DNA from 2 places in the Rhodoferax sp. AJA081-3 genome. Region 1 is predicted to be linked to the other one. Evidence: predicted binding sites of a transcription regulator. Region 1 holds the regulator's gene; the other holds the start of a gene.
The links. The regulator HrcA, encoded in region 1, represses chaperone genes, less so after heat shock. The targets are predictions, from matches to a motif close to TTAGCACTCNNNNNNNNNGAGTGCTAA.
Positions count from the first base shown of each region.

Region 2: the regulator HrcA is predicted to act here: its motif matches at 1,667-1,693, upstream of rpoH (RNA polymerase sigma factor RpoH).

Region 1 covers NZ_CP059068.1:2,001,386-2,005,810, forward strand. Annotated here, with positions in the region: gene HZ993_RS09335 (hypothetical protein) at 409-1,404, shown strand; gene hrcA (heat-inducible transcriptional repressor HrcA) at 1,473-2,477, opposite strand; gene HZ993_RS09345 (NAD kinase) at 2,506-3,402, shown strand; gene recN (DNA repair protein RecN) at 3,487-4,425, shown strand, end outside.
Region 2 covers NZ_CP059068.1:4,188,551-4,192,975, reverse strand. Annotated here, with positions in the region: gene HZ993_RS19740 (type I restriction endonuclease) at 1-227, opposite strand, end outside; gene HZ993_RS19735 (hypothetical protein) at 263-1,024, opposite strand; gene rpoH (RNA polymerase sigma factor RpoH) at 1,724-2,665, shown strand; gene HZ993_RS19725 (response regulator transcription factor) at 2,867-3,277, shown strand; gene HZ993_RS19720 (response regulator transcription factor) at 3,284-3,922, opposite strand; gene HZ993_RS19715 (CHASE3 domain-containing protein) at 3,973-4,425, shown strand, end outside.

The DNA of each region.
Region 1 (4,425 bases):
CTGCCCATAGGTTCGTCACATAGTTCGACACCCTCTATCGCCAATGCGTTGATTCCATTGGGAAAAAGCTATGACGATGGTCACCGAACGGTCGGAAAGGTTCGGAGTTGGGTTCGGTTGGGAAGAGAAAAGCAGCGCCAGAAAACGAAAATTTGTTACGTTTCTTCGGCTTACGACAGGGTGAAAAAGCGTTCGAGAGGTCTTATGAGTCCTCTGCTCTAACCAACTGAGCTAACGCCCCAAACCAGCGGGTGATTGTAGTGGCCCAAAATCGCGGATTCCGTGCCAAAGTGGGTCGAATGCCACATGCTATGTATTTGATAGCTTATCAGGCATATTTGACGGGGGCTAAGGGTCAATTTTGTCCATAAGCATTGCACAATCACTGCTACCCCACCAGGAGTGCCCATGCCAACCTTGCGCGAATCCAGCAGGCCGTACTTCAACGCAAAGCTCGTCTCCCGGCTCGCTACCGTCGCGCTGGTTCTGCTGTTTGTGGTGTTGAGTTGGTCCAAAGATATCAGTGCCATGGCCAATGCGCAGGTGGACGCCGGGCTCAAACGGTCGCTGGTCAGCTTTGCTTCGGCACGGGCGCTCAACGCCATCATCTCCGTCGTACAGGGGACCGAGGTCGTGGTGCAACCCCTGGGTGTGGGCATCACCTTGGCACTGGGGCAGGTGCTGGACCCTATCAATAACCTGGTGGAGCAGTTCTCATCCATCATGCTGACGGCCAGCGTGGCGTTTGGCATCCAAAAGCTGCTGTTGGCCGTCGCGTCCAGCTGGGCGGTGTCTGCTGGGGTGACGATACTGGCCTTGGCGTGGGCCAGCCTTTTCTGGATCAATCGGGCACCCGAATGGCTGTCGCGTCTGCTTGTGGTGGTGGTTTTTCTGCGGCTGGTGATGCCGGTCACCTTGATTGGAAGCGCCTTTATCTTTGAGAAATTTTTGGCATCGGATTACGAGAGCAGTCTGCTGGTGATTGACCAGACGGGCGCGGCGTTGAAAAAACTCAACGGCGGCGCATCAACACCCACACGCCCTGGCCATCCACCCGCCTCGGCCGAGCCAAGTGCCCCTGCCTCCACGGCCAGCAAACCCGCGGCATCGCCTGAAAGGAAGGGGCTGTTCTCGGGCGCCATGGACGCCCTGGGCGGTGCAAAAGATGCGGTAGTAGCAGCCAAAGACAAGCTGTCTGATGCGCTAGATGTATCGGCAGATCGGGCACAGGCCCGGTTCGAGAACATTCAAGCCATGGCCGAGCGAACCGCGGAGCGGATGGTCACCTTGATGGTGGTGTTTCTGATGCAAACCATCGTTGTGCCATGCCTGTTGCTGTTTGGCCTGTACCGATTACTCGGCGGCTTGGTGGGGCCTGCCACTAGCAAAATAATAGCGGCATAGCCTTATTTCACGGGGGCTATAGGCCGATTTGACTCGCAACCACTCCGCCGAGCGGCGGCAGCTGCGTTCTACTTGTTGTGGCTCAGTGCATTGCTGACCAGCTTGGAGGTGATGTCCACAATCTGGATCATGCGGTCGTACGCCATGCGAGTGGGGCCGATGACGCCCAGCGTGCCGACAATCTTGCCGTCCACCTCATACGGGCTAGTGACGATGGACAGGTCTTCAAACGGCACGACCTGGCTTTCACCACCAATAAAGATGCGCACACCTTCGGCCTGGCCGGCCACGTCCATCAGGCGCATCAACTGGGCCTTTTGCTCAAACAGCTCAAAGGCGCGGCGCAGGTTGCCCATGTCGCTGGAGAAGTCGGACACCGACAGCAGGTTGCGTTCGCCGCTGATGATGACCTCGTCCTGCGTCTCACTAATGGCTTCCGAGCTGACAGTGACGGCCGCCTGCATCAGCGTGGCAATCTCGGTGCGCAGCGACTCGACCTCGCCCTTCAGGCGTTCGCGCACGTGCTCCATGTCCAGGCCCACGTAGTGGCTGTTCAGGAAATTGGCAGCCTCCACCAGTTGCGCCTGGGAATAGTCCTGCTCGGTGAAGATGACGCGGTTTTGCACATCGCCGTCGGGCGACACGATGATCACCAGCAGGCGCCGCTCCGACAGGCGCAAAAATTCGATGTGTCGGAAGACCGAGGTGCGCTTGGGCGCAATCACCACCCCCACAAACTGCGATAGATTGGACAACAGGTTGGCCGCGTTGGAGATCACCTTCTGCGGCTGGTCGGGCGCCAGGATGTGGGATCCATACTGGCCGGGCTGCACGGTGAGCATGGTGTCCACAAACATGCGGTAACCGCGCGCCGTGGGGATGCGACCGGCGGATGTGTGCGGGCTGACGATCAGGCCCAGCTCCTCCAGGTCCGACATCACATTGCGTATGGTCGCCGGCGACAGCTCCAGGCCCGAGGCCCGGGACAAGGTGCGGCTGCCAACGGGTTGCCCGTCGGCTATGTAGCGCTCAACCAGAGCTTTCAGCAACAACTTGGAACGATCATCGAGCATTGAGTCATTTTAATGATGTAATTTGCGAATGAAGTCCCAATTCCGCCAGGTCGCCTTGATTGGCAAATTCCAAGCTGTGTCGTCTGGCGCGACGGGCGCGTCCTCGCGGCTGGCGCTGGAGCGTATTGCAGACTTTTTGATGGCCCAGGGCTGCGAGGTGGTGGTGGAGGCCGACACAGCGGCCAATATGGGGCTGAACAACTACACCACGATGGATGTGGCGGCCATCGGCACCTCCTGCGATCTGTGTGTGGTGGTGGGGGGTGACGGCACCATGCTGGGCATTGGCCGCAAGATGGCGCAGTACGGTGTGCCGCTGATCGGCATCAACCAGGGCCGCTTAGGCTTCATTACCGACATTCCGCTGGACAACTTTGACGCCACGCTGCAACCCATGCTGGCAGGCCTGTATGTGGAAGACCACCGCAGCCTGATGCAGGCGCGTGTGATGCGCGGCGGGCAGTGTGTGTTCTCGGCGCTGGCCATGAACGATGTGGTGGTCAACCGCGGAGCTACTGCTGGCATGGTCGAGCTGCGGGTGGAGGTGGACGGCAACTTTGTCGCCAACCAGCGGGCCGACGGCCTGATCATCGCCACGCCCACGGGCTGCACGGCCTATGCGCTGTCGGCCGGTGGGCCTTTGATCCACCCGTCCATCCCCGGCTGGGTGCTGGTGCCTATTGCGCCACACACCTTGTCGAACCGGCCCATCGTGCTGCCCAATGTGTCGGAAGTGGTGATAGAGCTGGTGGCCGGGCGCGATGCCAGTGCCAACTTTGACATGCAGTCGCTGGCCACGCTGATGCACGGCGACCGCATTGTGGTGACACGGTCGCAGTACCAAGTGCGCTTTTTGCACCCCAAGGGCTGGACCTACTTTGACACCCTAAGGCAAAAATTACATTGGAATGAAGGAGTTGCCTGATGAACGCAGCGCAGAACCGCTTCAAGCAAGTGCACGCCCCCTTGGGGGGCAGCGAGGACACAACGTGCCGAGCGTGGGGGCCGTATGGCACTTAAACGCATCGTGCTGCGCGATTTCGTCATCGTCAGCGAGCTGGAATTGGATCTAGAGAGCGGCTTTACGGTGCTGACCGGTGAGACTGGCGCTGGCAAATCCATCCTGATCGACGCCTTGCAATTGGTCACCGGTGCCCGGGCCGACACCGGCGTGATCCGCGAAGGCGCCAGCCGCACCGACGTGAGCGCCGAATTCGACACCCCCGCCAGCGTGCGCGACACGCTGCAAGAGGCCGGGTTTGACAATGACGGCGACACACTGTTGCTGCGCCGCACCGTGGACACGGCGGGCAAAAGCCGCGCATGGATCAATGGCAGCCCGGCCACGGCCCAACAGTTGCGCACGGTGGGTGAGCAGTTGCTCGATATCCATGGCCAACACGCCTGGCAAAGCCTGACCCGCCCGGACGCAGTACGTGGCCTGCTGGATGCCTATGCCAAGCTATCGACCGCCACGCTGACAACACTGTGGCAAGACTGGCGCCAAGCCCAGGCCGCGCTGACCCAGGCCATGGCGGCACAAGACTCCTTGCAGCGTGAACGTGAACGCCTGGCCTGGCAAATTGGCGAGGTTGAAAAACTCAACCCACTACCCGACGAATGGGACGAATTGCAAAGCAGCCACAGCCGCCTAGCCAACGGACAGGCCCTGATGGATGCCGCGCAGACGGCCCTGCAGTTGCTGGAAGACGATGACAACAATGCCATCAGTCTGCTGAACAATGCCCTGCAACAGTTGCAGAGCCAGGCGCATCTGGAAAAGCAATTCACCGATCCGGTGGATGTGCTGGCTTCCAGCCTGGCCCAGGTGGAGGATACAGTGCGCACGCTGCGTGGCTACCTGCGCCACACCGAGCTGGATCCGCAAGGGCTGGCCGAACTGGACGAACGCATGTCGCTGTGGGTGTCTCTGGCGCGGCGCTACAAA
Region 2 (4,425 bases), 2.2 Mb from region 1:
AAGTTAGACTGCGGCACTCGCTCCAGCTTCAGCTTGAGGTAGATGCGATCGACCAAACGCTCTGCAAAGTTGCGCAGCTTGACAAGTGCACTTTCCGGGTCAGTGTGCGCGTAGTGCTCCGCGTAGCCGCCCATATTGGCGAGCTCCGGATAAGCCGCTCGTAGCGGCTCGAAGTTCAGCGATTTGATGTCTTGCATCAATATCTGGTGGGCTTTCGTCGCAGTCATGCCTATTGTTCTGCGAAAGCCGTGCCAGCCTCCTTTTAGTCTTTGTGCTCTTCCGTTTCCAGCCCCAAACGTCTCATCCAGTTGCCCAGCGTCTGATGGTTAGCAAATCCCAACAACTTGGCTGTGGAGCTCTTTCGGTGGCCCGATTGTCCGAGCGCTCGATCGATATAGTGACGTGATATTTCGTCTAAAAGCCCTTGTAAATCAAACCCTTGCGTTATGGGGCGTCCCAGGACGTTTTCACTTTGCCTCTGGATTTGAAGCAACGTTGACTGTATATCCTCGGCCTGAATCTCTGCGCTGGTAGACCAGATTGAAGCACGCAAGAGTGAATGATAGAGTTCGCGAATATTTCCGGGCCAAGCGTGAGAGATGAGAAGTTTTCTTGCGTTTTCGGAAATATTTTTCTCCTGCACTTCCGGTTTTCCGCGTGAGTCTGCATTTATCTGATCAAGAAAGACATCTATAAGCAAGTCAACGTCTTCGCTTCGTTCGCGCAAGGGTGGCAAGCGAAGAATGCCGACTGCAAGTCGGTGAAAAAGGTCTTCACGGAAGCGCCCCGCAGCGACGTCAGCAGCTAAATCACGATGGGTACCTTTGTAGTCGCTCTTTTCTTCGAGCCAAGTACAAAATTTTGCACTCCGCTCATGCGCATAATTGGTCAACAGGCAGACGCGGTCGTAGCGCATATTTCCAAGTAAGGCAGTCGCAATCGGACCCAAGCCCGCGGTAGCTTCTTCGGATGCAAGTTGATCAGCATTGCCAATCCAAGAAATGAGCCACTGTTTATTTGTCACGTGTCGATCATAAGCAAATTGGCGCTAACGTAAGAAAACTTGCAGCACCCGGAATTCGCATCAACTTCGAGTGACCAAAGTAGGGGCTGAATTACTGATTGCCTAGTGTGGGACGCAACGAGAGGCTTTTAGATTGGTTTTACCAGTGGCACACCAGATTGTTGCCACCAACCGGAAGCTGACCACTCGGGGGTCAGATTTCGAGGGAAATCAACACCCCGTTGTTTGAATCGGAAGATTCCATGGGTTGAGAGTCGTCTCACGATACCAACTCACTGAGAGGTCGTTAGCAGGATGGCTCCGCATATTGTGTACGCAGACACACAGTCGTCACCGAAGTTTCCAAATAACCTATGGGCGATCACTCACCAGCGCTTGTTAGGTTTTTCTTCCGGTGGAGGTTGAAAAGGGGACTTTGTACCCCGATCTATATTTCGCGGTTTCTGGAAGTAGCCATAGAAATTACGAGCACTGAGACGTGGCTTCATTCTCAATTAGTTCAATTGAATCAATGAGTTATGTGCAAAATAGGCCGCAACAAGAGTTCAAAACTTCGTGAAAAAAGTTCAAAACCTTCCGAAAATCGACAGGCGTCATGTCCCGCTATCCACTTTTATGTATTGGGGGCATTGAACTTCTTTATTAGCACTCGATCACAGAGAGTGCTAATATTGACATCAAGACACAAGGAGTTCGGGTATGTCATACCAAATTGGACCTTCCACCGCAGCCGTAGCACTGGCCAACCCCTGGTCGGTTGTGCCATCGCTGGGGAACTTGGACGCCTATATCTCGGCGGCCAACCGCCTGCCCATGCTGACGCTCGAAGAAGAGCAGGCTTTTGCACGCAAGTTCAAGACTGACAACGATGTTGAGGCTGCCGGTAAGTTAGTGCTCTCTCACTTGCGACTGGTGGTGTCCGTATCCCGCCAGTACCTGGGTTACGGCCTGCCCCACGGCGACCTGATCCAGGAAGGCAATGTGGGCCTGATGAAGGCCGTCAAACGCTTCGACCCCGACCAGGGCGTGCGTTTGGTCAGTTATGCGCTGCACTGGATCAAGGCCGAAATCCACGAATACATCCTGAAGAACTGGCGCATGGTCAAAGTGGCGACCACCAAGGCCCAGCGCAAGCTATTCTTCAACCTGCGGTCCATGAAGCAGCGCTTCAAAAGTGAAGACGCCGCGGCCGACCTGGGTACCCACCGCGACACGCTGAACCCCGAGCAGATCGATGCCATGGCGCGTGAACTCAAGGTCAAGCCTGAAGAGGTCATCGAAATGGAAACCCGCATGTCGGGTGGCGACGTGTTGCTGGACCCCTCTCCATCAGACGACGGTGAGGATGCCTTTGGCCCCATTGCCTACCTGACCGATACCAACCACGAGCCTGTTGCCATGATCGAGGCGCACCAGCGCGACGTGCTGGCCACGGACGGCATTGCCGCAGCCCTGGAAGGCCTGGACGCCCGCAGCCGCCGCATCGTGGAAGAGCGTTGGCTCAAGGTCAACGACGACAACTCGGGTGGCATGACCTTGCACGAACTGGCCGCCGAGTACGGCGTCAGCGCCGAGCGCATCCGCCAGATTGAAGTGGCCGCCATGAAGAAGATGAAGACCACCTTGGCCGCGTACGCCTGATCCCCAGACGCATTCGACAAAACACCCCTGAAGGGCATTGCCCCCAGGGGTGTTTTTTTGCCTCGATGTTTGGCCACACGCTGCGGACCTGTCTGTGCGATGTACTACACAGCGTAAATAGACCTGACGATCTGCACAGTTGCGAGACAAGCCGATGCATTGGCGCTACCATGCCTCCCATGTGGTAATGGTCACCGCCCCATGCAACGACTCAAAACGTACATCGTCGAAGATAGCCCCGTCATACGCGACAGTCTGATTGCCGCGCTGGAGGAAATGACCCCCATTGAGGTGGTTGGTGTGGCGGAGGACGAAGCCAGCGCCGTGCACTGGCTGACCGAATCGAACAATGCAGCAGACCTGGTCATCGTCGATATTTTCCTGAAACGGGGCTCCGGCCTGGGCGTGTTGCGGGCCGCGGACCGTACACAGCCTTCCCGTACTTTGGTGGTTTTGAGCAACCATGCAACGCCCGAAATACGCCGCAAATGCACCGAGCTCGGTGCTCGCAAGGTCTTCGACAAATCCAATGAGCTGGATGCGCTGATGCTGTATTGCGAGCGCCTGGCCAGCGGCGAGGCAGGCAACAGCGTGCGCGGCGAACTCAACTGAATGCCTCTACTGGATCAACCCGTTTTTCAGCGCGTAATAGGTCAGGTCGCTATTGGATGCCAGGCCTAGCTTCTCCATGATGCGTGCACGGTATGTACTCACGGTCTTGATGCTGAGCGACATGTGTTCGGCAATATTGCCCACCGCCTCACCCGCCGCAAGCCGCAAAAACACCTGCAGTTCGCGTTGCGACAAATTTTGATGCGGCGGCTTCTCCAAACTTCCACCACCTGCCAGCGTGTCCGCCAGCAGCTCGGCAACCGAGGGGCTGATGTATTTGCGGCCGCGCGACACGGTGCGGATGGCGCTCACAATATGCTCGGGATCACAGTCCTTTCCCAGGTACCCGCTGGCCCCTTGCTGCAACAAAGCAGTGGCGTAATGCGCCTCCGGCAGGGCACTAAATATCAGCACCGGCAGCTCGGGCGCGCGCGCGCGGATGGCCACAAGGGCTTCGACACCCCCCTGCTCGCCCATGGAGAGGTCCATCACCAAAACATCAATCCCGCCGTCGCGCACCAGATCCAGGGCCTGCCGCCCGTTGGCCGCTTCAGCCACCACGTCCAGGTCGTCATGGTCGGCAAAAAACTGCCGCAGACCCGCGCGCACGATGGCATGGTCGTCAACGATGGCTATCCGGATCATGGTGTTTCGTGCGCTCCCGTATTCGGTTTTTTTGCATTCTAGGCCAGCCCATGCACACCCATTTACCCACTGTTGTGAAGCGAAATCCGTTGGCTATTTTGCTGCTGGTGCTCGCCTCTATTGCCATGGTGCTGATCTCCGAAGACTCCAACCAGCGCGCCGCCGTCCTGGTGCAGCGGCTGGGCGCCATTGCGGACAACCGGCTTCATTTGTACGACCTCACCAAAGGCGCGCTGGACGCGGAGTCGGGCCAGCGGGGCTACTTGTTGACGGGCCAGGAGGAATACCTGGTGCCCTACCGTGCGGCGCTGCAAAACATTGCCGCAGCCTTCGAAAAGTTGGACGCCGCGTACAGCCAGGAGCCGCAGTCGGCCGCGCTGCTGAAGAAGTTGCGCACCCTGACCGAGACCAAGTTGTCGGAACTCGCCATCACGGTACAAATGGTAAAAGAGGGCAAGCGCCAGTCCGGCAAGGACTTCACACTCAGCGGCATAGGCCAGGAG